Regions from separate parts of the Marinomonas sp. AWM4_232 genome, predicted to be linked through region 2. Evidence: predicted binding sites of a transcription regulator. Region 2 holds the regulator's gene; each other region holds the start of a gene.
The links. The regulator FNR, encoded in region 2, switches genes on or off when oxygen is low (the NO sensors DNR and NnrR bind a similar motif). The targets are predictions, from matches to a motif close to TTGATNTANATCAA.
Positions count from the first base shown of each region.

Region 1: ACXAC1_RS13970 (cytochrome ubiquinol oxidase subunit I) is a predicted target of FNR. The motif match lies at 3,893-3,906, and genes of this name have one in related genera.
Region 3: ACXAC1_RS15915 (cytochrome ubiquinol oxidase subunit I) is a predicted target of FNR. The motif match lies at 4,492-4,505, and genes of this name have one in related genera.
Region 4: ACXAC1_RS01845 (OmpW/AlkL family protein) is a predicted target of FNR. The motif match lies at 1,548-1,561, and genes of this name have one in related genera.

Region 1 is NZ_JBSWTA010000001.1:2,941,608-2,949,010, reverse strand. Features, by position in the region: gene cydD (thiol reductant ABC exporter subunit CydD) at 1-819, opposite strand, end outside; gene cydX (cytochrome bd-I oxidase subunit CydX) at 863-979, opposite strand; gene cydB (cytochrome d ubiquinol oxidase subunit II) at 1,025-2,161, opposite strand; gene ACXAC1_RS13970 (cytochrome ubiquinol oxidase subunit I) at 2,163-3,740, opposite strand; gene arfB (alternative ribosome rescue aminoacyl-tRNA hydrolase ArfB) at 4,118-4,531, opposite strand; gene hisA (phosphoribosylformimino-5-aminoimidazole carboxamide ribotide isomerase) at 4,663-5,424, shown strand; gene ACXAC1_RS13955 (hypothetical protein) at 5,547-6,314, shown strand; gene ACXAC1_RS13950 (diacylglycerol kinase family protein) at 6,324-7,403, opposite strand, start outside.
Region 2 is NZ_JBSWTA010000001.1:3,981,910-3,989,312, forward strand. Features, by position in the region: gene ACXAC1_RS18865 (heavy metal translocating P-type ATPase) at 1-1,682, shown strand, start outside; gene ccoS (cbb3-type cytochrome oxidase assembly protein CcoS) at 1,693-1,851, shown strand; gene ACXAC1_RS18875 (sulfite exporter TauE/SafE family protein) at 1,848-2,516, shown strand; gene hemN (oxygen-independent coproporphyrinogen III oxidase) at 2,599-3,969, shown strand; gene fnr (fumarate/nitrate reduction transcriptional regulator Fnr) at 3,999-4,760, shown strand; gene ACXAC1_RS18890 (adenine phosphoribosyltransferase) at 4,787-5,329, shown strand; gene ACXAC1_RS18895 (YfaZ family outer membrane protein) at 5,415-5,978, opposite strand; gene ttcA (tRNA 2-thiocytidine(32) synthetase TtcA) at 5,993-6,829, opposite strand; gene ACXAC1_RS18905 (SprT family zinc-dependent metalloprotease) at 6,920-7,403, opposite strand, start outside.
Region 3 is NZ_JBSWTA010000001.1:3,349,548-3,356,950, forward strand. Features, by position in the region: gene ACXAC1_RS15900 (EAL and HDOD domain-containing protein) at 92-1,246, shown strand; gene hemG (menaquinone-dependent protoporphyrinogen IX dehydrogenase) at 1,243-1,764, opposite strand; gene cydB (cytochrome d ubiquinol oxidase subunit II) at 1,957-2,952, opposite strand; gene ACXAC1_RS15915 (cytochrome ubiquinol oxidase subunit I) at 2,952-4,358, opposite strand; gene ACXAC1_RS15920 (ATP-binding protein) at 4,650-6,542, shown strand; gene ACXAC1_RS15925 (sigma-54-dependent transcriptional regulator) at 6,535-7,403, shown strand, end outside.
Region 4 is NZ_JBSWTA010000001.1:390,570-397,972, forward strand. Features, by position in the region: gene mdoH (glucans biosynthesis glucosyltransferase MdoH) at 1-1,455, shown strand, start outside; gene ACXAC1_RS01845 (OmpW/AlkL family protein) at 1,682-2,278, shown strand; gene ACXAC1_RS01850 (porin family protein) at 2,508-3,077, shown strand; gene ACXAC1_RS01855 (MFS transporter) at 3,126-4,337, opposite strand; gene ACXAC1_RS01860 (plastocyanin/azurin family copper-binding protein) at 4,346-4,810, opposite strand; gene ACXAC1_RS01865 (ABC transporter ATP-binding protein) at 4,776-5,609, opposite strand; gene ACXAC1_RS01870 (FecCD family ABC transporter permease) at 5,612-6,667, opposite strand; gene ACXAC1_RS01875 (ABC transporter substrate-binding protein) at 6,883-7,403, shown strand, end outside.

The sequences.
Region 1 (7,403 bases), 1.0 Mb from region 2:
CAGTTGCTCTAACAAGCCAAGCCCTAAATACAAAGCAACCATAGCAATCGCTACGGATGAAAAGAGCTCTAGTGTGCCCGTAGACAGAAATGCCAAACGCAACACACCCATGGTCGTTTTTTGATACTCAGAAGCAGTCAGAGACAAACGTTCACGGGCGCTATCGGTTTGCCCTAAGCGTTTAAGTTCCGCAATACCTTGGTTCAAATCCATAAACTGATTGGATAGTAGCGATAACACTTTAAACTGCTTACGGTTAGCATTCGCAGCTTTATAACCAACGAGTATCATAAAGAACACCACTAGTGGCGCCGTAAACGCAAAGATAAAAAAGGCGATCCATGATACGGGCAGCACAGCCAACATGATCGTCAGAGGAATAAAAGTGACTAGGAAAACTTGTGGCACATAACGACTGAAATAGTCATCAAGTGCGTCAATTTGTTCATAAACGCGAGTCGATAGCCCTGCATCTTCGTCCAATTGCAGACGATTAGGACCAAGTTTCGTTAAATGATTAATCAAGCGTTTACGAAGTGAAAAACGAATATTACGGCTGGCGCTGGCACATAGTTGTTCACGCACAAATTGCACCACGATTTTTAAAAGAAATGCGCCACCTGCAAGCAATGCGGCACTGAGGGGAAAGCGCCCCTCAAGTACCAAGTCTGCGATGACTTTTGCCAGACCTAAAGCTTGCGCAACGATCGTCAACGCCATTAAGACGCCCAACCACTTTACAGTCTGAAAGCGCTTCTTTTCTGCTTGCTGTAGTTCAGATAGAAACTGCTGTTCTGGTGTCTTTAGTCGTTTACGCATCGCGAAAGCCTTACATCATAAGGTCATTTGAACCTTAGTTTGATTACATCGAATCGTCTGGAGATTCACCGTCGTAGCCAGAAAATTCAAGCCAGACAGCATTGATGATGCCGAATGAACACGCTAGTAGCACACCCAGCACCCAAGCAAAATACCACATAATGACTCCTTAAACCGGGGTAGGTTTCTCCTACCCCATTGCATATTAGTAAAGTGAATGTGAGTTTTTAGCGATGTGCTCTTTAGAGAGACGACCAAACATCACGAAGTAACTCCAAACAGTGTAAGACAACACGATTGGGACGAAGATACACGCCACGATAAACATAATCATCAAGGTGTTTTCACTTGATGTCGCATCCCACATAGTCAGACTCATACTTGGGAAAGTAGAAGACGGCATTAGGAATGGGAACATAGAGCCACCCGCAGTCATGATGATGCCAGCAATACCCAGTGAAGACAGTAGGAACGCCATACCACCACGACCTGCTGCACCCATCAGCCCTGCTAGCAACATACCAGCAATACCAACAATCGGAGCTAAGATTAAAGCTGGGAAAACACTATAGTTCGCTAACCAAGCGCCCGCTTGAACTTCTGCTGTTTTCATCAGCGGAGTCATAGCAGAGTTACCATCGAACTCACTTGTGATCACGTAACCATCGATACCGTAAGCTAACCAAACACCTGCTAGCGCAAACAACACAGCCGTTAGTACGCCTGACACCATGGTTGCTTTACGAACTTTAGCAAACAGGTTGCCTTCCGTTTTTAGTAGCAACCAAGCACCCCCTTGTGTCACAAGCATTAGCAAGCTCACTAAACCACATAGAATCGCAAATGGGTTAAGCAGTGCGAAGAATGAGCCTGTGTAAGTTACACGTAGGTATTCATCAAACTGGAATGGTACGCCTTGTAGTAGGTTACCAAACGCCACACCAAAGATGATTGGCGGAACAGCCGAACCAAAGCCAATGCCCCAGTCCCAGTTTTTACGCCACTTAGTGCCTTCAAGTTTAGAACGGTAATCGAAACCAATTGGACGGAAGAACAAAGCCGCCAAGGTTAAAATCATCGCCATGTAAAAACCTGAGAACGAAGTCGCGTACACCACAGGCCAAGCCGCGAACAAAGCACCACCCGCTGTGATAAACCATACTTGGTTACCGTCCCAGTGAGGGGCAATCGAGTTAATCATAATACGGCGCTCTGAATCGTCTTTTGAAATAACGTTCAAAAGCGAACCAACCCCCATATCAAAGCCGTCGGTGATGGCAAAACCGATCAGCAATACGCCAACCAATACCCACCAGATGACTTTTAACATTTCATAATCCATCTTAAACCTCCTGCGCTTTAAGCTGGTCTGTTTCTTTCTCTAGCGCATAGCGACCAGTGTGCAGACTTGAAGGACCTTGTTTCGCAAAGCGGATCATCAAGTACATTTCTGCAATTAAGAACACAGTGTACAAAGCAGTCATAAGACCTAGTGACAACCAAATTTGACCTGTTGTCAGATTCGACACCGCCACGTGAACAGGCAGCACTTCACCAATGGCCCAAGGCTGACGACCGTATTCCGCTACAAACCAACCGGTTTCACAGGCAATCCATGGTAGCGGTAGCGTGAACATAATGGCTTTGAGGAATAGACGGTTCTGACCAATACGGCGACGAGCATTTTGGTAGAAAGCCACTGCAAAAGTGACCAACATTAGGAAACCAGCTGCCACCATGATGCGGAACGACCAGAATAACGGCGCCACTTTAGGAATAGAGTAATCGACCGCCATATCTAATTGCTCTGGTGTGACGTTATCAAGATCTTCAGTGAAAGCGGTCACCAATAGACCGTAGCCTAAGTCATCTTTCACTTTATCAAAGTTCTCTCTAAGCAACGGGTCTTCGTTACCAGCACGTAGTTCAGCTAGTAACTGATTAGCGTAAATACCGTTAATGATACGCTGACGGTGATATTCTTTTAGCTCTTTGATACCTACCACTTCTTCGTCTAGAGAACGTGTAGCAATCAAGCCCATCAAGCCAGGGATGCGCAAGGCATATTCTGTTTCTTCAAGTTCCTGATTCGGGAAGCCGATCACGGTAAACGGTGCTGGTGGCTCATGAGTTTCCCATTCCGCTTCAACCGCAGCCAGTTTAACTCGCTGTACTTCACCTAGCTCGTAACCTGACTCGTCACCTAGGATGATAACGCTTAAAGTAGCGGCTAAACCGAACGCTGAAGCGATGGCGAAAGAACGACGCGCAAAGGCTAGATCACGGTTTTTAAGTAAGTAGTAGCTAGAGATCACAAGTACGAAGATCGCACCGGTTACATAACCCGCTGAAACAGTGTGTACAAATTTCACCTGCGCCACTGGGTTAAATAACAAAGCACCGAAGTCCACCAACTCCATACGCATGGTTTGGTAATTAAACTCAGAGCCGACTGGGTTTTGCATCCAACCGTTGGCAATCAAGATCCACAATGCAGATAAGTTAGATCCTAGTGCAACCAGCCAAGTCACCATTAGGTGCTTCACTTTGCTTAAACGATCCCAACCGAAGAAGAACAAACCAACCAATGTTGATTCTAGGAAGAAGGCCATCAAACCTTCGATCGCCAATGGCGCACCAAAGATATCGCCTACGTAATGCGAGTAGTAAGACCAGTTTGTTCCGAACTGGAACTCCATAGTCAAACCGGTTGTAACACCTAGGGCGAAGTTAATCCCGAACAACTTACCCCAAAAGCGCACCATGTCTTTGTACACCTGTTTGCCAGTAATGACGTACACAGACTCCATAATCGCGAGAAGGAAAGAGAGGCCTAAAGTCAGAGGTACAAACAAAAAGTGGTACATGGCTGTGAGCGCAAACTGTAATCGCGAAAGCTCTACAACTGCTTCATTAATCATGATCTTAACCCATGTCTAACGTAAGAAAACGGCGGCGCTTCCTAGGCACTTCAATGCTCTTATTTCTTTTGGTCGCCAACTAATGCCAAGTCATTCAATGAATGTATGGTTAGCATACATTTGAATTATTTATTAACTGCGCTTATGGGTCATTGCGTTAGATCAATAAATGTCACTTATGAGTTCACTTAAAGCAGCTTACACATTCTTTACAAGAAGTTTTTTCAACACCTAGCCAACAACGCCACCCAGTGTATCGCAGAATGCTACATTAGAATCTCATTAACCAAAACAGTCAACACAAAAAGCAATAAGCTTATATTAATTTGAAATAAGGAGATGTTTCTTATATCAGTTGTTAATAATAAAGCCTTGGCTCACCACTTTGCCTGTCGCTGACTTTTGATAGCACCTCGTGCTTTTTTGTTATCTAGGCGTTTTCTCTGCGAGCTTTTGGTTGGCTTAGTTGGACGGCGCATTTTTTGTGGGCGAATGGCCTCAAGAATTAAGCTTTGCAAACGATTTAAGGCATCTTCACGATTCGCTTCTTGGGTGCGAAACTGCTGCGCTTTAATGATAAGAACCCCATCTTTTGAAATGCGGCCATCTTTTAAATCAAGTAATGGTTCTTTGATACGGTCAGGCAAAGATGACTGTAAAATGTCGAAGCGTAGATGTATGGCACTGGAGACTTTGTTAACATTTTGACCGCCAGCCCCTTGTGCACGTATCGCCGTCATCTCAATTTCATGATCAGGAATTTCAACAGTATTGGAGATTTTCAGCGACATAAGTTTCCCTAGAGAGGTTATTTGTAAGCAATGTATTGTAACAGCAGACACAGGTTTCATAATCTTGCTTCGCATCTTTTGACAAGTTCGTTACAATCACTGTCCTTTTTGATTGGATACTGGAGCCTTCAGTGACACTATTTCGTCCATGCATCGACCTACATCAGGGTAAAGTTAAGCAAATTGTAGGCGGGAGCTTGAATGATACTGGCGCAAAAGAAAACTTCATTAGCGACTATGATGCAGCCTATTACGCCACCCTATATCGTGAACATGGCCTCACCGGTGGCCACGTTATTGCACTAGGCAAAGACAAGCAAAACAAATTGGAAGCATTAAGTGCATTACGAGCTTATCCAGACGGCCTCCAATACGGCGGTGGCGTGACCGTAAAAAATGCCGCTGAATATCTAAAAGCAGGCGCATCCCACGTCATCGTGACATCTTATCTTTTTCAAGACGGTGAGTTCTCTTGGGACCGCTTAGACAAAATTAAGCGTGAAACAGGAACCGATCGTTTGGTGCTTGATTTAAGCTGCCGTCAAGTGGGTGACAGTTGGTTTATTGCCACAGATCGCTGGCAAACAGTGACCTCAACTGAAGTCAATTTGGAAAACTTAATTGAGCTTGCCAATCACTGTGACGAATTCTTGATTCATGCGGCAGACGTTGAAGGCCTGCAAGCTGGCATTGATGAGAAGTTAGTAGCTTTGTTAGGTCAAGGCTGCCCTATAGACGTCACTTATGCTGGTGGTGCAAGATCTTTGAACGACCTTAAAAGAGTTCATGAATTGTCTAATGGTGAGGTGGATTTAACCATTGGCAGTGCATTAGATATCTTTGGCGGCAAAGGAGTAACACTAGAAGATTGTATTGCTTGGAACACCAGATAATGAAAGAGCTCTAGTACATCAAGGGATGTTGATTTCCCTTGATGTGTTTACGACTCCTTCACTCGACATCGCAGCCCCATTACCGCATACTTGGCGCATATTTTTTCATTTTAGGAATTTTTTTGAGTATGAGGATCTTACGCACCAGTTTTGTTCTTTTCCCTTTGTTATTGTCAGCGTGTTCCTTACCTACAACTTCGACGCCCAGTAGCGTACCTGTTAGTGAACCAGTTTCTGTAGATACACAGATAGAGGAACCAGCTGCACCACACGATGCCACACCAGAAAAACAAACATCGGATGTTAAAGAGTCAGAGCACATAAACAAAGCGACGGATGAAGAGCTATTAACTCAATATAAAAATCTTCAACTGTTAGCGCAACAAAATATCGAGGAACTTGAGCAGCGTTTAGGTCGAACCATTAGCCCAAAAGAGCTATCGGTTCCCTCTATAAATGACTCAGCTCTTCTGGCTAGTAAAGTAGAAGAGTTAAAGAGTTATACAAGTGACTTAACATCTCAAATTGTGGCACTTGATAAACGCGTTAATCAACGCAGGGAACATCCGAGTAAAGGAGATGTGTTGCAACTCCATTTGTCTTCTGTTGAGGTGACAAAAGATAGAGCGTTTAAAGCACCATCACTAGTCGGTAACTGGGTTCGTGGAGAGTCTCGTATCATCAAGCTGACAGAAAACTTTCTGGTAGAGAATGCGATGTCTGAGCCGCTAAGTATTACTTTCACTGAATCCTATCAGATCATAATTAACCAAAAATTGATTGGCACCTTTGCTCCAACTCGCAATAAATACGAGCTGGAGTTTGATGCTCCAACATCAGATAACTCAGGTCAAGTTACTGGAACATTAAAAATTCGACTTGAAGGTTAATTTCTCCAGCTATGGGGAGTGCTTATTTAAGTGCTCTCCTATCTGACTTCCAACACTTTCATGCTTCATCGGAACCATAACCGATAAAGATTTTGGAATCATCTCTATCGTAATTTGATCAGCGCTACGATTCTCGCCATCCAAAACATATTCCATCGTACTACTGGACTTCAAAGACACACGATACGCAGTGGTATGATTGACCCCTTCATAGACATGATCCTCAAGTCGATTTGTTAGGCCGTGCCCTACCAGTTCCAATAAATTCAGTAATTGGGCTCTATCTGGGGACAGCCAGGTCAGATCCATCACACCATCAGAGATATCTGGCGCACCTTTACCCTGTGCAAGCAATGTAGTCACTGGCGCAGCATTGGCGATCGTCAAACTCGGCGTATTAATTTCAATGGTTTCATGATCATTAATACAAACTTGATAAGTCGTAGACTCATTCGCAGTAATTGCCTCAGAGAGACCTTGCAGGTAAGCCAATTGGCCACTGGTATTTTTCTTGGTCCTATCGGCTTTGACAATCATTTGTTGCTCAAAGCCAACACCACAAAGCATGAGCATCACCTCGTCATTACATTTGGCTGTATCAATACGACGTTCAACCCCTTCAATTAACGCCATACAAGCAGTTTGAATCGGATTTAATTTGACACCAATCCCACACAGCGCATAACTCAAAGCGTTCGCTGTTCCAAGAGGAATAATCCCCAGCTTAATTTGTGTATTCACTAACTCTTGCGCTACTTCCGCCACGGTTCCATCGCCACCACAGGCAATGATTAGGTCAGGCTTTGCTGCAACCGCTTGTTTGGCCCAAAAGCTACCATTCCGCTCCTCTGACGTGGTCTTAATATTTAGATCATAGTAAGGACTTAATAACTCAAGAATCTGCTCTTTGCTGTGTTCCCATTGGCGTGTTCCAGCAACCGGATTTGCAATCAGCCAAGCGCTATTTTTTACCTTTAAGGCCTGCTTATGATGCAATGTTGTCAGTTCATGCAGTTGCTTTCTATTTAAATGGACACTTTTCCTTACGGCTTTGATCTGCTTTAGAACACTGGCGGGCGTTTTATCAGG
Region 2 (7,403 bases):
CACTTCGAGATCTCAAAAACCGTCATTTCACTATGGATCTGCCCGTATCATTGGGGATTCTTCTATCTTATGGTTCCAGTGTGATCGCGTTTTACACCGAGTCGGGACATGTCTATTTTGATTCAGCTACGATGTTTATCTTTTTCTTATTACTGGGGCGCTTTCTCGAGACACTGGCACGATCCAATCAAAACAAAGGTCGCCACAACACTGATCTAGAACCGGTTATCGTAAAACGTGAAGGCTCAGAGAAAGTCATTCCAGTACATAAGCTAACAAGCGGAGATATTGCCAAACTTGAATCAGGACAGACCATTCCTGTAGATGGCATTTTATTAAGTGACTTTACTAATGTTGATGAATCTAGCTTGACCGGTGAGTACCAACCAGTAGCCAAACACAAAGGGGATTTGCTACGAGCGCAAACTATTAATGTTGACCAACAAATTGAGCTAGAAGTCACTAATATTGGACAGAATACCCAAGCCGCTACCATTTCGCGCATTACTGAGCGAGCACTGAGCGAAAAACCACGTGTGGCGGTGATTGCTGATAATGTAGCGCATTATTTCGTTCTCGCTGTCTTGATCACGGCTTCATTAACCTACGCTTTTTGGTCTTTCATGGGCGAAGCACAAGCTTATTGGATCATGGTCAGTGTCTTAGTTGTCACATGTCCCTGCGCCCTATCTCTTGCCACACCTGTCGCATTAACCACCATGACCAATGCGTTTAAGCAGCAGGGCTTTTTAGTCACTCGTGGACATGTTATTGAGTCACTTGCACAAACAAAGCAAATAGTCTTCGATAAAACCGGAACATTAACCCAAGGTAAGTTCTCAATCGTTAAGTTCGTCAACTTATCAGAGCACTATTCTGAGGAGTTACTATTAAGTTGGATTAGTGCATTAGAGAGCCAATCTAAGCACCCGATCGCCCAAACATTCCATAGTTTTCCTCCTAGTAAAGTTGATCACCTTCAAAACCTTCCCAGTCTAGGTGTGACCGGGGAGATTGACGGTAAAACGCTTTTCTTTGGTAACGCTGCACTAATACTTCAAAGTGATGTCTCATTTGAACAACAGCAATACGCCGAACTAGGCAAGCTGACACTTTATCTGGCTGATTCAGAGAAATTACTAGCCGTTGTTTCTCTATGTGATGCGCTGCGCCCTGAAGCCGAATCGGTTCTTAGTACTTTGAGAGACCAAGGGATACGCTTAAGCCTTCTAACAGGTGACACCTCCACCTCTGCAATGAGTATTCTTCCAAGAGATTGGTTTGACGACTATGAAACGGATTGTTTACCTGATCAAAAATGGCAATGGATTAAACAACAACCTCATAAAGACATTGTGATGGTTGGTGATGGCCTTAATGATGTGCCAGCTCTTGCTGGAGCAACCACTTCGCTGGCTATGGGAGCTAGTTCTGACCTTGCCAAATTGCACTCGGATGCCGTCTTGCTGAGCGACCACCTTGAGACAATTCCTCTGGCGTTAAACGGGGCAAAACGCTGTCGCAAGATCATTAAGCAAAACTTATTCTGGGCAGCTGGTTACAATGCGACGCTTTTACCTCTGGCCATTGCCGGGCTTATTCCACCTTGGATGGCCGCCATTGGCATGGCGTTAAGCTCATTAATGGTTGTTGTCAACGCTTCCAGACTAAACAAACTCTAGGAACACCTTTATGGAAAGCCTTTTTTTATTAATACCTATAGCCGGCATCTTTGTGGTTATTGCTATCCTCATTTTTATATGGGCTGTCAAAGGTGACCAGTTTGACGACCTTAATCGAGAGGGCGAACGTATTCTGTTTGATGACGATGAAACGGACTCGAAGCAGTGATTTCCATTTTCCTAAGTGGTATCGCCATAGGATTAGCGGGTGCAGGACACTGTTTAGGTATGTGCGGAGGCCTTGCTTCTCTACTCTCAGTTGGCGGGCAAATAAAGCACTCATGGCTAGTGGCTTACAATGTTGGTAGAGGCCTGTCTTACTTAGCGTTCACCTTATTGCTAAGTAGTGCTTTGTACTATGGCCTTGCGGATTACTACACCCAATCCATGCAACCGCTTCGCACATTGGCTGGCATCATCATGATCTTAATGGGCTTGTATATCTGCGGCGCGTCTAGACTGATTCTTGTTACAGAAAAAGCAGGACGACTTCTATGGAAAAGCATTCAACCCGCGGCAAAGTCTTTGCTGCCTATAAGATCCAGCAAACAAGCCTTACTTGCCGGTATTATCTGGGGCTGGCTACCTTGTGGGCTTGTCTATTCTACCGTGCTGTGGGCCACATCCCTTGGCTCAGTGAAACTTTCCATGATGGCAATAACAGGTTTTATCTTAGGCACTCTCCCAAGCATGTTACTGGCGGGCCTATTTAGCCAACAATTAAAAGACATATGGCAGCGCTATCAACTCAAATGGATGTTTGGTATCTCCATCATCCTTTATGGGGCTTACAGCATCCCTCTAGTGAAAAGCATGCTTTCTTTAATCGGATAACTCCAATTCTTGATCTATATCAGCAAGTAAAAAAGGCATAAGAGTAAAATTCCTATTAGAATTTTTAATAGGACACGCTTTTATGCTTTGGGACTCCCAACTTATCCAAAAATACAACCTTGCTGGGCCGCGCTACACTTCATATCCAACTGCGCCTCAGTTTTCGACAGATGTCAGCAAGATGGAATTGATCGGTAAGATGCTAGAGCCCTCACACTCGCCATTGAGCCTATATTTTCACGTCCCATTTTGCGCGCACCTTTGTTACTACTGCGCTTGCAACAAAATCGTGACCAAACAATATGACAAAGGAACCGAGTATGTTGAATTACTGGGTGAAGAAATGCGCTTACGCGCATTAATGATTGATCAAAGCCGTCCTGTCACCCAGCTTCATTTCGGTGGTGGTACGCCTACCTTTTTAAGTGAACAGAACCTTGAAACATTATTCTCTCAAGTTCACGAGTTGTTCAACCTTGTCACTGATGGCTCACAAGATTTTAGTATTGAAATCGATCCAAGAGAAGTAAACCGCAATAAACTAGAAGTACTAAGAAAGCTTGGTTTTAATCGAGTTAGTCTTGGCATTCAGGACTTTAACGCTGATGTGCAAAAAGCCATCCATCGCATACAGCCTCTAGAGCTTGTAGAAAGTGTGGTAAACGATGTTAGAGATCTCGATTTTAACTCTATTAATTTCGACTTAATTTATGGACTACCAAAACAAACACTGTCAGGTTTTAAAGAAACCCTTGATAAAGTCATTGCCTTGTCGCCAGATCGAATCTCAGTGTTTAACTATGCTCATTTACCACAAAGATTTGCACCTCAACGCCGTATCTTGGATGAGGATCTACCTTCACCTGAGCATAAATTAGCGCTGCTGAAACTCAGCATAGACACGCTGACGGACGCAGGTTACGTCTACATCGGTATGGACCACTTCGCTAAACCAAATGACTCATTAACAAAAGCACAACAAGAAGGTCACCTTCAGCGTAACTTTCAAGGGTACACTACCCACGCAGAAACCGACCTACTAGCGTTTGGCGTTTCTGCTATTAGCCAAGTAGGCAAAGCGTATTTTCAAAACCATACGGATTTATCACTCTATCAAAACTGTATAGAAAACGGTCAACTTGCTATTATGAAAGGCTATATTAGTAACCAAGATGATCGCATCAGACACGCAGTAATCATGCAGCTTTTATGTCATAACTCGCTTAACAGTCGAGATATTGAACACAAGTTTAGTATTAATTTTCGAGAGTATTTTGAGAAAGAGCTGGCTTCTTTAAAAGAGCTAGAGGAGGATGGCGTTATAAACGTCTATAATAAAAATGATCAAATACATCTTGAAGTAACGGAAGCTGGAAGGCTGCTAGTGCGCTGTGTGTGCATGGCATTTGATAAGTACCTAACAAACAACAACAGTTTTTCAAAAGTTATTTAATTACCCGATCGAGCTCAGGGAGAGTATTTATGGCAATTTCTAATTCTAATAACCGTTTCAGCAGCAAGCTGACTTCGCAGTGCCAAAACTGCAGTCTAAGTGCCCTGTGCTTACCAATCGCTCTAGCTGACGAAGACGTCAACCGCCTCGATCAGATCATTGAGCGTAAGCGACCACTGAAAAAAGGTGAGCTTTTGTTTCATCAAGGTGAAGAATTTGATTCTGTATTTGCTGTACGTACGGGCACACTAAAAACTTTTAACATCACTAACTCTGGTGAGGAGCAAATCACAGGCTTCTACTGCCCTAGCGAGCTGGTAGGTCTTAGCGGTATTGATGATAATCACTACCCTGTTTCGGCCAAAGCGCTGGAAACCACCACTGTCTGTGAAATCCCATTTTCACACCTAGAGCAACTGTCTTCACAGATCCCTTCACTGAAGCATCAATTATTCCGCTTAATGAGCCGTAAGATCTGTGATGATCAACAAATGATGGTGCTACTTGGCAAAAAGAACGCTGATGAAAAAGTGGCGTCGTTCTTGTTGAACCTATCACACCGCTTCAAAAAGCGCGGTTACTCAGCGACAGCATTCCGTTTATCCATGTCACGTGGTGAAATCGGTAACTACCTAGGCTTGGCTGTAGAAACGGTAAGCCGTGTTATGACACGTTTCCAGAAAAATGGTTTAATTGACGTGGATGGTAAGGAAATATCGATCATTGATATGACCGAAATGGAGAAACTTGTCGGTGCGTCATCAGAATGTGCTACCATTGAGCATGTTTAATTAACCATTCAGTTAAGGTTTTACCTATGCTTTTTGATGACTTTTACTTTAAGTCTCTAATTCGCACAGTTGAAGATTGGCCAAAGCCAGGGATTAGCTTCCGCGATATCACCCCTATTTTCACCAACCCGAAAGGGATGCGTATGGTGGTTGACGCTTATGTACACCGTTACATTGATAGCGATATCACTCACATTGCTTGTATTGATGCTCGAGGCTTTTTAATCGCTTCAGTGTTGGCGTACGAGCTGCGCAAACCACTTGTGCTAGTGCGCAAGAAAGGCAAGCTACCAGGTAAAACGATTTCGCAGTCCTACGATTTAGAGTACGGCAGTGCCGAGCTAGAAATTCAAGAAGATGCGGTTCAAGAAGGCGCTCAAGTTTTGTTATTTGACGATCTGATTGCCACTGGCGGTACTCTAATTGCTGCAATGAGCCTCCTGAAACAGCAAGGCGCTAACATTAAAGAAGTGGCAGCTATTATTGATCTTCCTGATTTAGGTGGCAGTGCTAAGATACAGGACCTAGACATTTCTGTATTTTCACTTTGTGCATTTGAAGGCGAATAAATAAGCATTTCAAAATTGCTTGTTTGCCCATAAATAAAAAAGGTGGCATGAGCCACCTTTTTTATTTACAACTTATCTAATCAGCTTAAAACGTCGCTGCAACGCCAATAGCGACACCTTTGTTCATGTCAACATCTCCATACCGCTCTAGGTCAACACTTGTCAAACCGTATCGCAAAAACACACGAGCATTTCGCAACGTTCGATATTCACCGCGGATCTCAGCTTGATACAAATTATCAATATTTTGGAAAGACAGTACTTTAGGAGAGAAATACAGCGAGCCTAATACACTAAAGCGGTTTGCTTTTGGAAAAGTATAACGGTAGAAACCACCAAGCGCTATGGCTGAACCAGCATTGTCAACATCGTATTCCGTGTCTACTGCAAGCAAACGTGCTCCAAGACCAATTTGCACTGGATAGTCTTTCGCTGTGTCTAGGTCCTCAATATGAGCACCAATATAGCCGTATTTACCATCATCTGAATGATACATTCCACCAAAGTCAAAGAAATAGCGACCTTGGTTCAAGCTTACATCCAGCTTAACAGCGTCATTTGATAGACTCCCTTCAACATTGGTTTCAGCCGTCGCTTGAGCAGAGATTACAGCCCCTAATATGAGAGGAACAAGTTTCTTAATTGACATACAGCTTCCTTAAATTAAAGCGAGATAACATTTAAGCGTTTCATTGCTTCTTCAGATTGCTTAAGACCTTTAAAGTCAAACAATTCAGTGTCCGCCAAATGTGACGGCACAACATTTTGGACCGCTGAGAACATCGTATCCAAACGTCCGGGGTATTGTTTCTCCCAGCCTTGAAGCATTTCTTTCACTACCTGACGTTGTAGATTTTCCTGAGACCCACAAAGATTGCAAGGAATGATTGGGAAAGACTTTAGTAAAGAATATTGTTCAATGTCAGACTCCTTGCAAAAAGCCAGCGGACGAATCACTACGTGCTTACCATCATCACTCAAAAGCTTAGGCGGCATCGACTTCAACTTTCCACCAAAGAACATATTTAGAAACATGGTTTCTAATATGTCATCACGGTGGTGGCCCAAAGCAATTTTGGTTGCACCAATTTCTTCAGCAAAGCCATACAATGAACCACGACGTAAACGTGAGCATAAACCGCAGGTTGTTTTACCCTCTGGCACGACTTCCTTAACGATGCTATAGGTATCTTTTTCGAGGATGTGATAGTTCACACCAAGGCCCGATAAATACTCAGGCAAAACGTGTTCAGGGAAGCCTGGCTGCTTCTGGTCTAAATTAACCGCCACTATTTCAAAATTAATCGGCGCACTCTTTTGCAAGTTACATAAGATATCCAGCATGGTGTACGAGTCTTTACCACCAGACAAACACACCATGACTTTATCGCCATCTTCAATCATATTGAATTCTGCAATGGCTTGGCCCGTTAGGCGACGCAGGCGCTTTTGCAGTTTATTCAGTTCAAGCTTTTCTTTTCGATCGATCTCAGAAGTCATTCTAAATTACCATAAAACAGATGGCGGCTATCTTACTACAAGCGGTGTTTGGAAACATCCCATCAAGTTCGCAACAAAACAACAAATCTTTTAGAGGTTAGCGATCTGTTTCACAAAGGTTAGCTGACTGCCGCACTGACGACAAAGATACTGACTACCACGCTTCACTCGCCCATGACGATGAGCAGTGAATTCATGAGTTCGACACTGACAGCGGTATTCAAACAGATTCTTTGCTTTCGGCACTTCAAAGTCATGGGTTCGTGAGGCTTCCACATTAAAAATATGCTCCATCACTGCCACCCACTCTTTTCCATGCGGCCTTACTTTACTACCAAAAACCTGATGTACCACAATATGAGCCACCTCATGAGGAACCACCTCTTCGATAAAGCGCTCTGTATCTTGGGTTAACATAAACAGATTAAAACGCATTTCATTACGCTGAAGATACGCCGTACCGGCACTGCGTCCGCGTTGCCGAAAGTTATAGGTCGGCATACTTAACTTGATCTGAAAGTAACGCTCAGCTCGGGTCATGCACTCTTGTACTTTCTCAGCGATCCTATTTTTA
Region 3 (7,403 bases), 630 kb from region 2:
ATATATTTTTAATGGTATTGATTTGAAGTGAGTTCTTATGCCCAAACCGCAATCTTATTGCATAGCTTTGCAGCCCATATGTGATTCTGACATGGTTCATGTAGCGGATGAGCTGCTATACCGGTCTACGTCATCTATGTCAAAAGCGGTGATCGATGATGAGCTTGTTGCAACGGCAAGGGCCTGTAATGCAGCCTTCTATGAAACCGGTATTGAAAATCTCTGCGGCAGTGGCAAGTTATTTTTTAACGCCCCTAGAGAATGGTTGCTAAAACCTGAATTACTACCTCCGTACCCAGAACAAGTTGTTATTGAAGTGCTTGAAAGCGTCGAGGGGGATACTGAAATTATTGCGGCCCTTCAGCATGTAAAGGCGTTGGATTATCAAATTGCATTAGATGACTTTGTTCTTAATGAACAAACACGGCCATTATTAGAGGTAGCCGACATCATCAAACTCGATATGCTGGTTGATCAGCAAAATAGCAATATTGAGCTTTACTTAGACAAAGGTATTACGCTGCTGGCTGAAAAGGTCGAAGATCTTGAGATGTTTGAGCGTTGCAAGCGACAGGGCTTCACGCTTTTTCAGGGATATTTCTACGCAAAGCCTGAAATCAAAAGCGCGACTGAAGTGGATCGCAGTGGTAATGCAAACGCCAGACTCGAAATACTAAATGAGTTGTACAGTGATCAAGTCGACCTTGATAAAGTCGAAAAATTATTGGTAATGGAACCTCAACTGGTCCTGCGTTTGTTAAAGATGATTAACTCGGCACAGTATAAACGAGCTAATACCATCAGCAGTTTGCACCAAGCGTTAACCTTGCTGGGGATTGAGAAGCTGAGAACTCTGGTGAGTACATTAGTCCTCGCCAATGATGATCCTTGTAAAATGTTGCTACTATCTAAAGTCTTGACTCGTGCCGCGATGTGTAAAGCACTTGCTGAAAATGAGTTTAAAGCTAATGCGGACGAAGCCTTCATGGTTGGCATGCTATCAATGGCTGACTTAATGTTAGGTCAGCCGATTCAAAAGGTGTGTGAACATATGCCACTGCAGCAAGAGAGCGTCGATGCACTCATTCGACATAACGGTAAGCTGGGAAGAATCTTAACGCTCGTAAAAACGTTTGAGAAAGCAGGCTTAGATTCGGCCAACGATAATACTGTCGATAAACTGAATACCTATTACCTAGACAGTCGGAGCTGGGCCATGAAAATGCTAGCGGGGCTTTACGATTAGAGTTGCTGGAATTCAGTCGAGATACGGTCAACTTGGTCCCAATCAGTGAATTCAATTTCACTATTACTAATCTGTTCGCCGCTCATTTTAAAGATCAGTTTGATCATCAAACGGTCAAAGAAGCTATTGTTTGCTAAATGCAGTTTGCCTGCGAAAACGGCCTCGATGTCTGCATGAATACCCGTTTTATGCTTGAGCTTCATAAAATATGGATTGTTTGAAGGTAAGCATTTGTTGGCTTTTCTGGCGGTGGCATTAACGCTAAATAACAACGTCTTCTTTGTGCTTAGTAAGGCCGCCTGTTCGATTAAAAAGTGTTCAAAGTCTGGCCGATGTTTACCATAACGAACGCTCCCGCCCAAAATAACCTTTTCATAGTTCGCTAAATCAACCGCTGTCGCGTTATAAATATCGATTAAGGTCACATCGTGTTCGCTCTTGATATGTTCGCCAATACGCTGGCAAATCCTTTTAGTCTGACCATCAACACTTGAATAGAGTGCGAGTGTTTTTATCATCTCGGATGCCTTTTAATGATTTGATCGCCAAACCAAGCCTTTGTCTATGAGGCTTGGTTTGGCATCCAAATTATCCAACACTGTTTATCAGAAATCGTAAGCCGTAAGCAATTATGCTAAGGCTAATCAGACCTGAGACATAGAGGAGTGTGAACCACTGCCAAGACTTTACATTTTTCATAGAGGCTTTCATTAATAGCCCTCCTGATAATCTTCAACCTTACCGGCAAAAACACGGTATCCCCACAAAGTATAAGCAAGGATTAGTGGGATAAAAATCACGATGCCGACAACAAGGAATTTAAGGCTTGAGTCAGGTGCAGCGGCGTCCCAGATCGTCAATTGGTTCGGTATCAAGTAGGGAAATAGGCTGACAACCAAACCAGCAAAACCTAAGGTAAATATACCGGCAACATACCAAAATGGTCGGATTTCATGGATCGTATCGCTGAGACCTTTCCAAGCTAACACGGCAAACAGAGCGGACAGTAATGGCAATGGACTTAAGTATAAAAAGTTACCACCTGCAAACCAGCGCTCACGAATATCATCTGAAGAGAGGACAGTCCATAAGCTAACGATCAACATGGCCACCATTACGCCTAGAAGAAGTCGTTTTGCTAAGTGCGCTGCATGCTGCTGAATACGACCACGACTTTTCATATACAGATAGCTTGCACCAAGTAAGGCATAGCCTGCCATGACGCTGAATCCAGTCAAAATGGCGAATGGAGATAACCAATACCAACTGTCGAGTTGAATATGATTAGCATTAACACCTTGAACGATTGATCCTAAGATTAAGCCTTGGCAAAAAGCTGCGGTGGCAGAGCCCGCGCTAAATGCAAAGTCCCAATAGGGGCGAGAGCGGTCAGCTTTAAAACGGTATTCAAACGCGACGCCACGAAATATAAGGGCAAACAACATTAATATAATTGGTAAGTAGAATGTTGATAAAATACCCGCATAAGCGGCTGGAAAGGCAGCGAATAGAACGACACCGCCAAATACCAGCCATGTCTCGTTACCATCCCAAACATGTGAGATGGAACGCATCAGGTGGTCACGCTCACCTGTTTGGTCAAACCATGGGTAGAGAATACCCACGCCTAAATCAAAGCCATCCAATAACACATACATCAAGACAGCAAAGCCAAGGATCAAGAAATAGAAAAGAACTAAATCCATTATTTTACTCCCTCTTCATGTTTGAGGTTTTTCACCCAAGCTAATGCATAACCCGGTGCTTTCATGCCAATTAATTGTTCTTCAAGATGCGCCATTGACGGCGGGCCTTTTTTGATCAGCTTACGCATGAAGTAAAGATAGACGCCCAACAGCAAGGTATAGATCACCACAAAGCCGATCAAAGTAAACAGTACGCGCTCAGCAGGCAGTGGTGATACGACTTCACTGGTACGAACCAGGTTGTACACTAACCAAGGTTGGCGGCCAACCTCGACCACATACCAACCCGCTAGTACGGAAATGACACCTGAAGGGGTAAATAAGGTCAACGCGGTTAGGAATGGTTTATTACTGAACAAACTACCGCGCTTACGGAGCCATAGCGCAAGTACAGCCAAGCCAATCATGCCAAACCCTAATCCAACCATCACCCGGAATGACCAGAAAACCAACGGTACGTTCGGCCGATCTTCGGGCGGAACAGCTTTTAAGCCTTGTACAGCGCCATCGAAAGTATGGGTCAAGATCAGGCTGCCTAAGCTTGGGATACCCAGTTCATAGTCATTGGATTCGGTTTCCATATTAGGCATCGCAAACAGTAATAGCGGAACATGTTCTTCTTTTGCAGGCCAAATACCTTCCATTGCGGCAAGTTTAGTTGGTTGATGCTCTTTGACGTTTAAACCGTGATGGTCTCCCACCAACGCTTGCAGTGGTGTGAGAACGAGCGCAATCCACATGGTCATGGATAAGCCTTTTTTGGCGAACTCGGTGTGTTGCTTTTTAAGTAAGTAATACGCACAGACACCAGCCACTACAAATGTTGCAGTGATGAAAGATGCCAATAACATATGAGAAAGACGATACGGCATAGAAGGGTTAAAAATCACTTCGAACCAATCTTCAACATGAAATTGACCGTCAACGATGATATGGCCTTGGGGTGTTTGCATCCAAGAGTTTGCGACGATGATCCAAAAGGCTGAAATCCATGTACCTATCGCAACGACTACCGTTGAAAAGAAATGTAGTTTGCGTCCTACACGCTGCCAACCAAATAGCATGACGCCTAAGAAGCCTGCTTCTAAGAAAAAGGCAGTTAACACCTCATAAGCCATTAATGGACCTAGCACAGGACCAACAATGTCTGAGAACTTCGAGAAATTGGTGCCAAATTCATAGGATAGGACAATCCCTGAAACCACACCCATACCAAAGGTGATGGCAAAGGGTTTGATCCAGAACTTGGCCAATTGTAGATAACGAGGATCATGGGTTTTTAGCCATAGACCTTCCCAAATGGCAATCAAGGTGGCTAAGCCGATGGTGATGCTAGGGAAGATGATATGAAAGCTAACAGTAAACGCGAACTGTAAGCGAGAGAGTAAAGCGGTATCGAGTTCCATAAGAAAATCCTACGCTTTAGAAGCAAAGCGGCGTAATGCAAGTGGGGTGATGGCAAGACTGATGATGCTAACTAAAACAAAGGCGTCAATTAAAAGCTGACTGTAGTGCATAGGTGTTACCTCGAGGACTGTATTGAGTTAAATCATGTTGATTGATCTTTAGCATTGATTGTGCCAATAAAATGTTTGATTTAAGTTGTTGAAATTATTGAATAAAATTATTTGTTTGAACTAGTCGTAAACAAAGTTTACGATTTATCCAAAGTTTACACTGTCAACGAGGTTTACGTTTTGACCTTATCGATTGCGTTTGAGATATCTATTTGGATAACCAGCGTCTGTGGCGTTTTGGTTGCCGCATGGCTGTTGTGGCGTGCTCGTCATCAACCAGACTTGCGAGCTTTAGCGGGCTTTGCAGTGATGATGGCATTGTGGTGTTCAGGTCATTTGGCGTTGCTGCATAACCAAGAAACACTGGGCATGGTCTTGGTTCTTGCTAACCCGTTAATGCCAACTTTTTTTCTGCATTTTGCATTATTGTTTGTCAATGAAGGTACTGAGAAACAACCGTGGTTGACTAGATTGATACACATCATGCCTTGGATCTATGCAATCAGTATCTTTATTGTGATTTGCAGTATTTGGGCCGAAGCTGGCGACACGGTGCCATTAATGGATGGACGGCCATTCTTTGTGTTTAATGCCCACGGCGCAGTGAATCTAGCATATACCGTATTAATAGGTGTCCTTGGTCATGGGGTGTTGTTGCTTGGTTGGCAGCAGCATTCTGGCAATAAAAAACGTTCCATCTTAGCCATGTTTGGTGTCGCGGCATGGGGGTTGCTACTGGCAACGAGCTTCGTGTTTCCATCGTTTGGTATTAATGTTTTCCCTTACCCAATGTTGTTACTCCCCAGTTATTTATTACTGCTGGTGTATGGTGTGGTGCGCTATCAGATTTTGGATGTAAACCGTTTCGCGAATCGGGCTTTATTAGCATTAGCGATGATGCTTGTTGTACTGTGTGTGATTGCGGTACTGGGGGCTTTTTCAGGCCCCATTGGCTTACAGGCTTTGGCGACGGTGCCAATATGGCAGTTATGGCTTTATTCATTGGTGGTTTTATTAACAGCAGCGATGGTGTACCCATGGTTAAAACGTTTCAGTGAACGTTTAGTATTCCCTGGCGCTGTGCTGAATGAGCGCATCTTAGATAATTGGAATAGGGAGTTGAATCAGGCAGGATCATGGCAAGCATTAACATTACTGGGTGAACAGCAACTGGCACAACACCTTAGACAGCCCGTACCAATTTGCCTTGAGCCTGCGGATGTGCCAGAAGAGCTTCATATTGTCGTACAGAAAGAATTGAATGGTTGGTTCGCACAACCAGTACACACCAACGATATTAGCCCTGGTATGCGACTGACTTTGGACGTCTTTAGCTCTTTATTTGCGACGCAATGTGCTGCACTTGAACGATCTCTCGCGTTAGCAGAAACAGAACGAAAACGTTTAGATGAACAACATCTAGTCGAGCTAGGTAGTCTTTCAGCTGCCATGGCACATGAGCTACGTAACCCTTTAAATATTATCTCAATGGCGTCGTACAATTCACCTGTTGATACACGCCGTCATATCCAAGAGCAGTTAACCCGTGCCGATCGTTTAGTGAGCGATATGCTGGTGTATTCAGGCAAACTTACACTCCAATATCAGCCTGTGTTTATAGAGCCTTTGTTGGGGAGTGTCCTGAGCTCTTTGAACACAGATAACGTTCTGATCACCTTACAAATTGAAGAGCAGCTCGAAGTGAATGCTGATCCGCACCGCTTACAGCAAGTGTTTATTAATCTCATTGATAATGCTTTGGCTTTCGTGCGCAATCAGGGTGATGGCTCGATCTGTATCGAAGCACAAAAAGAACGTTCAGAGTTAATTTGTCGTATCCATAATAATGGTCCGTCCTTAGATCCCTGTATTGGACAAGAGGAATTATTCCGCCCATTTGTCAGCAAAAGACAAGGAGGTAGCGGACTGGGACTGGCCATTGTGCGGCGCATCCTTGATGCTCATCATGGGCAAATTTGTCATCGTAATGATCTAAATTGGCCCGTTACCTTTGAAATCCGATTGCCTCTCAACCCCACAGTACAAACCAAAGGAGAATCCAAAGATGTCTGATTATGGCTACATCTTATTGGTCGATGATGAACCGGCTTTTCGCGAGTTGGCAGGAAGTTGGTTGCGTCAACAAGGGTTTAGAGTTAAGACGGTGGGCTCTACAGATGAAGCTTTAGAAGCGAAAAAAAGCCAAGGACAGCCAGATTTAGTATTGCTAGACCTTTCCTTACCCCCATACTTTGATCCTCAGAAAACCCTGCAGACCATGCCAGAATTTGGTGGTTGCCCAGTGATCATTATTACCGGACATGCCGAACGTGAGCTGTCATTGCAAGCGATTTCTCAAGGTGCATGGGACTTTATCGCCAAACCCATAGATCCCGAAATGTTAGCCGTTGTGGTGAAGCGGGCATTAGCAAAGACACGGCTTGAGCGCGAAGTAGAGCGTTTACAAGAAACTTCTCCAAAGTTAGGTTCAGAAAAGTACATTGGTATTTCTGACAGTGCGCAGCGTGTTCGTTCTTTGATAGAACGTATTGCTCCGACAGACGTTAGAGTACTAGTGACGGGGCCTTCTGGAACAGGTAAAGAGGTTATTTCGAGAGCACTACACGATATGAGTCCTCGGGCAAAAAAGCCATTTGTTTCAGTACACTGTGGTGCTATCCCAGCTGAACTGTTAGAAAGTGAGCTATTTGGTCATGTTAAAGGCGCTTTCACTGGAGCAGACAAAGATAAAGTTGGCCTTCTAAAGCTTGCGGATGGTGGTACTTTATTTCTCGATGAAATTGGTGAAATGCCAGTGCCAATGCAAGTTAAATTGCTGAGGGTTTTACAGGAGGGAAGCTATTTTCCTGTGGGTGCGCGAGAGCTAGAGTCCATCGACGTTAGGATTGTTTCAGCAACGAATGCTGATTTGGC
Region 4 (7,403 bases), 3.6 Mb from region 2:
ATGAGTGCAGAGTGCTTAATGTCTATGGCTCGTCGTATGGCGGCAGAACCTACCTTAGGCTTAATCCAAACACTTCCAACGATTATACGTGCCGATACGCTCTACAGCCGAATTCAGCAATTCGCCAATCAATGTTTTGGACCAATTTATGCCGCAGGATTAACAACTTGGCACGGTAACGCTTCGAATTTCTGGGGCCATAACGCCATTATCCGAACTCGCGCCTTCGCTGAAGCTTGTGGTTTACCCATCCTTCCTGGTAAAGCACCATTTGGCGGACATGTCATGAGTCACGACTTTATAGAAGCCGCACTCTTGCGCCGGGCTGGATGGGGCGTTCGCTTTGATACCGATTTACAGGCCTCATATGAAGAGGCGCCGCCATCACTTATTGACGTCATGGTTCGCGACCGTCGTTGGTGTCAGGGTAACTTGCAGCACAAAGCATTTGTTCCAGCTAAAGGCCTACACTTCGTCTCTCGAATGCACTTGATGACGGGCATATTCTCCTACTTCAGTGCTGTTTTTTGGTTTGCACTGATTGCCGTCGGTTTTGCTCTTGCGGTGCAAGCCTACTTTGTCAGACCTGAGTATTTTAACAATTTATCGCTTTTCCCAACCTGGCCGGTATTTGACTTTGAAAAGGCACGCTCGTTATTCATTGTCTCCATGGCGTTAGTATTAGCCCCTAAGTTTTATGGCTGGGTTAATGCGATGCTACATTGGCGTGTTTGCCGTCAGTTTGGCGGGCCGATTATGCTGACCATAGATACACTGCTGGAAGTGCTCATTTCGGCCCTTTACGCACCTATTTTGATGTTCTCACAATTTTTAGTTGTAGTAGACGTATTGAAAGGTCGAGACAGTGGCTGGAAGCCGCAGTCCCGAGATGACGGTGCGAACCGCTGGCCTGAGGCAGCACGTGCGCACATTTACCATACATTGTTTGGTATGTTACTTGCGGCCAGCGCCTACTTTTTGAGCCCACAACTATTTTATTGGTCGCTACCTATTTCATTTGGATTGATTTTCTCAATTCCCCTTTCTTGGTTAAGTGGTGGCTCTAAACGAGGTAACTTGCTCGCTAGATTGGGGCTGTTGAAAGGTCCAGAGGAACGTAGGCCAAGCAAAATCGTAAGCTTGTTAGAGCAACATATTTCGAGACTCGAGCATCACGCAAGCAGCTCTAATACTCTAAAAGACTATGTCGATAACAGAGAGTTTTACTATTGGCACCTTGCTCAACTCCCTGAGCTTGAAAACAAACAGTTTGATAGACATAAGGTATGCGCTGCATGGCAAATCGAACACAGTGACTCTATTGATGCACTTTATGAACATATCAATGAAAAAGAGCTACTATCTATTCTCAAGCATCGATCTTTATTTTTGCGCTTACAAAAGTTTTTACCGGCAACATCTGACAAAGCCCATAGTGGTTCTGCACTTGCATAAATACCTGCCAGCCACTGAATGGTGGCTGGCGGTCCCCATTCGCGCATAATTTCTCATTTTTACGCGCAAACCTCTACAGCGATATCCTTTTCATGACATAGATTAATAGAATCCATGAAACCATCGCACGTATCCGTCAAAAACTAACCTAGATCAATTTCTTTTTTTTGTGTAGGCGTATGGTGAGCACATCTTATTTGATTTGCACCCACTAGGAGACATGGATATGAAATCTGTAACTAAATTCGCCTTACTTTCTGCTGCTTTAATCAGTGCACCAGTCATGGCACATGAAGCGGGCGATATGTTTATTCGTGGCGGTTTGGTAAACGTTATGCCAAATGCTGATGATCATACTGGAATTGGTCTTGATGTTGACAGTAACCTTCAAGTAGGTCTAACTGGCACTTATATGTATAGCGACAATATTGGTGTTGAACTCCTAGTTGCGACACCTTTTACTCATGATATTGAAGCTGGTGGCTCAGACATTGGTGAGACGTCTCATTTGCCACCATCTCTGATGGGACAATACTACTTTGGCACTGCAAGCAGTGATGTACGTCCATATCTAGGTGCTGGTTTTAACTACACAGTGTTCTTTGAAGAAAAGCTAGATTCCGGTGCTAAACTAGAATTAGCTGACTCTTTTGGCCTCGCTTTCCAAGCAGGTCTGGATTACAACATTTCCGAAAACTTATTCGTAAACGCATCAATTTGGTACATGGATATCAATACTGACGTTACTATTAATGGTAATGATGTTGGTGATCTAGACATCGACCCAGTTTCTGTAATGGCGAGCATTGGTTACACTTTCTAAACAGCAAAACAATCAACTCTCCCCTTTTAAAAGCCTCAACCTTTGGTTGAGGCTTTATCGTTTCTGTCTGTCAAGAAAACTCAAAAAGTAACGCTTTGTGATAGCTTGTAGCACGTAAACAGAATAAAACGCACAAAAATATTGAAGTTAGCACTACTCGCATTTACTCCCTAATCAATCTGATCAACACTGAATTCGTTCTTACAAATTGGTCACAAGGAGTAATACAATGAAAAAAGTTATGCCAATCATCGCGAGTACCATTGCCCTTTCATCGTTTGCGGGAGTAGCTCACGCAGAAGATTGGAGTACGAACGAAAGCGGCCTATACATTGGTGGTAACTACGGCTATTTAAAAGTTGATAGCGACGATGACTTTGATGACAACAATGATGTATGGCAAGGCCTTATTGGTTATCGTTTTAGTGAGTTCTTTGCTCTGGAAGGTGGCTACACTGACTTCGGTTCTTACGGTGGCAGCTTGGCAAATGCTGAAACGGATGGTTACAGTGCGGCCCTTAAAGGAATACTACCTTTAACCGATTCTATTGAGTTTTTCGCTAAAGCTGGTCAAATTTGGTATGACACAGACTATTCCGTTGGTGGCGTAACAGGAAGTACAGATGATGAAGCACTGTTCGCAGGCGCGGGCTTGAACTTTAAACTGTCTGAGCAGTTACTGCTTAATGCTCAATACACTTGGTACGATGCCGAGCTAAGCGCTGATGACTTAGACGAAGACAGTGACTTTGACACCAACTTTAACCAAGCGAGTGTTGGTGTTGAGTACCGCTTCTAAGCAACCCATCAAGCAATAAAGAGGGCCCTTTACTGGGCTCTCTTTCGTTTACGCAATGTTTTTCACATGACTGTATAAACGGAAGCCTGCAATGAGTCCTACCATAGCGAACCCAATCCAAATCAACTCTCTCGGCAAAGAAGACCAAGACAGCAACATCCCTACCAGTACATTACCTATAAATGCGGCCAAACCACCGACACACGAATACATCCCGTAATAGCTACCCAGCTCAGATCTAGAGCAAAATTTTGGTACGTAGGAGCCTAGTAATGGTAGGACAAGCATTGAGCCAACACTGAACACAGCAGCGTACAGAACAAAGTTCGCACCAGGGAGGAATGTCGTGTTTGGTAAAAACAGCAAATAAGAGCTCCCCATCAGTACAAGCCCCAAGCCCATCGCTTTGGCACTTCCTATGGTCTGGCTCACCAAGCGACTAATAGGTAATTGAAAACATATTCCCAAAATAGATGAGGTCATAAACACCCAAGTAATCACCCTTGAGTCCAATGCTCGCGTTTCGACTTCGTTTGGCAAGGCTAAATACAATTGATGGAAAAATAAGTGGAACGCACAGGCATAAGCGATGAACTTTATAAACGCTGTGTTTTGAAGCATGTCTAACCAGTGCTGCCAAAACGCACCTTCATTGCGACTTCGTTTTTCTTGATCAGCCAATTCAGGTAAAAAGCGCCACTGGATTAAGAACAGGCTGAAAAATAACAGTGCGGCTCCAAAACCCACCCACATAAAGTCTATGGTCACTAACATAATCCCTAATAGAGGTCCAAGAAACATACCTGATTCACTAGTCCAATTTTGCATGGCAAAAATACGATCGCGACGTATTTGATCGGGTGCCTCATGTGCCAAATACGCATTACTAGAGGGGGTAAATAACGCACCAGCAAAGCCAGTTAAAAACGCTCCAAGTAACAGTAATGGGAAGTTCGCAGCGAAGCCCAGCAACCCAAAACCTGCTACTCGAACAAGGCAACCAAGCAAAATAAGCTTTTTATAACCTAAGTAATCGCCTAGAGTTCCCCCCACCAGAAATAAACCTTGCTGACTTAGTACTCGTAAGCCAATCACAATCCCCACGTGCCATGGGCTCAGGCCGAGATTCCGTTGCAGATGATCTGCCAGATATGGCAGTAACATGTAAAAGCCGAGATTGAAGGTGAAGCCATTGATAACAAGGACACGACTGGCCGCAGATAATGCGCGCCAGTCTGCTAAGAAGTGATTAGCGTTCATGCTGTGGGTTATTTAACCTGCTCTAGGATAGCGTCAACACGCTCAGGGTTGAGAGCGATCTTATTGCGAAACGAAGGGTAAAATTGATCAAGAGATTCTTTATTTACCGCCTGCCCCACTTGAATCACACCGACCATCCCCATCATCAAGTGTGGTGGGCAATAGTATAAATTCACGCCTTCTTCAGTGAGCTCTACGGTATACGTCTCATTTAGTTTTGATGACCATGCCTTTTGCTGGTCTGGCGTCAAAGCAGAAGCCGCATGATGACCTGGTTGAGTGGGGAGGAAAGTAACCGTATCACCAACTTCTGCTTGGACGAAATCCGGCTCAAACACCATTGGCCCTTTTTCACCATAGCTTAACATCTGCACTTGCCAGTCTTTAGCAAAGACGGATGAGCAAGCTATTGAGGTCATAGCCGCAAAAAGTAGCGATCTAGTTAACATAAGATGATTCCGGTTTTGCTTCATTTAAAGACTCCTTCATACTGACATAGGCGTGTGCACCACGTCTTTGTGTACGTATGAAAGGCACGCCTAGACTATCTAATTGCACATCCGCTTTAACCCCGTACACATCCTCCACCATAGCAGGTGTTATAACGTCTTTCGGTGCCCCCTGCGCAACCACTTTTCCACCTTTTAGCACCAATAAATTGTCCGCATATTGTGCTGCTAGGTTCAGGTCGTGAAGAATCATTAGGGATACCCAGCCCTTTTGCTTTGTCTGTTGATCTAAGTGATCTAACAGAACTTGCTGAAAATGTAGATCCAAAGCACTCACCGGCTCATCCAGCATTAAAATCTTGGGCTTACGCATTAAGGCCTGGGCGAATAGGATCATCTGACATTGACCACCGCTCAAAGTTCGCACATCACGGTTTGCCAAATGCAACAGACCAATTTGATCTAATGCTTGCAACGCCTCTTCTAACAGCTGATCACCAAGTTTAAGCGACAAAGCATTTAACTGGCCAAGCAGAACGACTTCTAAAACCGTTAAACCTACATCTAAGCGAATGTCTTGTGGCATATAACCAAATTGGGTACGCCAAGTAGATAACGTTGCTTTAGTTAAAGGAGCCCCATCAAAAGACACTTGTCCCTTTTGAGGTTGAATATCGCCAAATAGTGTCTTTAACAAAGTGCTTTTACCGGTGCCATTAGGGCCAATAATGACATGAGTTTTGCTGGCTTCTAATTCGAAGCTCATATTGTCAGCTAACACTAGGTCATCGAACGATAAATCCAGGTTCTCAACTTTTAACATCGTTATCGCCTCTTACCGATGATCAGCCAAAAGAAAAATGGCACACCTATGATTGCAGTGACAATGCCTATCGGAAATAGAGCCCCTGGAACAATAACCTTGGAAAGTACAGAAGCGCTTGAGAGCAAAAACGCCCCCACCACAAATGACAATGGTAGGAAGTAGCGTTGATCTTCACCCACTAGCATTCTTGCAATGTTGGGAGCAACAATCCCGATAAAGCCGATAATCCCTACAAAACTGGTCGCCGTCGCCGTCATAATAGCAACCAAGATAAGGGTTTTTAATCGCAGCCTAGTGACATTAACCCCCAAGCTTTTTGCTCGCTCTTCACCTAAGCGAAGTGCAGTCAGTTTCCAAGAGTCTTTTAGCAAAACAGCCATGCAAGCAAAGGTCACTACTGCAGTAATGGTTACATTGGTCCAGTTAGCTTTCGTTAAACTGCCGAATAACCAGAACAAGATCTGTTGGCTTAATTCAGGGGAAGAGACAAACTGAACCAAAGACAGTAATGACTGGAACAAAAACAGCAATGCGATACCGGCTAAGATAAGCTGCCCTGAGGTGATATGGCGCATCATCGCCAAGCCAAATAATAAGCTTGCAGACAACATACAACATACGAAGGCGCCGATTGGTACCGCAATTTGAGAACTCAGGCCTAATGAGCCGATGTACAGCATCAATGCGGCCCCGAACCCCGCCGCCGCAGCCATGCCAAGCGTATAAGGGCTCGCCATAGGGTTATTTAATAAGGTCTGCATTTCAGCGCCCCCAACACCTAGGGAGCCGCCGACAATAATGGCCATTAAAGCAATCGGTAAACGAAGATTTGTGACAATCACTTCTGTAGTACGTGCTACCTCAACCGGGGCACCCAGTTTGTTTAACAAGGCATCGGTCACATCGCCAAGGTCAAGCAAAGACGGTCCAGTTGCGATATCAAAAATAAATGAACAGAGCAGTAATATAAGCAGTGCAGATAGCACGAACCAACGACGCTTTTCAGAACGCCTCTGCGAGTCCAGTGCTTCGGCAATCATAATGGAATGTTGCATGAGTCTTTAGTCTATTAAGAGATCCGTTTGCCATAGGTAATCATATACCTCTTGGGAGAACACAAACCATCTCATGCTATGTTGCTGCACATATAATCAAATGATAATGATTTGCAGAAACATTTTAAATAACTGTAGAATGCGCCACAAGGAATAAATGGTATTTCTCGTCAATGGAATTGCTGATTTAGGGTTTTGAAACAAAGGAAAACACTATGCTGTCGAAAATCACGGCTTTTTCTACTTTACTACTTACGTCTTCAATCTGTTTGGCACAAGATGTCACCGTGACAGACATTCTAGACCGACAAGTCACATTTGATGCACCAGCTAAACGTGTTGTAGTCGGCTTTTACCCAGAAGACTACATGGCGATTGGTACTGAAGCGGCTTATGACCATGTGGTTGGTATGTCTAAATACATTTGGCAAGCACGCCCAGCGAACTGGGAAATGTACCTAGAACACCGCCCTTCTCTAGATGAGATCCCAGGAATCGGCCGAGTCGATACAAAAACGTTTTCTGTGGAAAAAGTCATCAGCCTAAACCCAGATTTAATCATGCTAGCGGATTGGCAATACAAGGGACTAGGAAGCGACATCGAACGACTAGAAAATGCTGGTATTCCGGTCATCGTAGTGGACTACAATGCACAAACCCTTGAGCGCCATGTGAAAAGCACTGAAATTATTGGTGTCATTACAGGTCAAGAAGAGCGTGCTAAAAAAATTGCGGA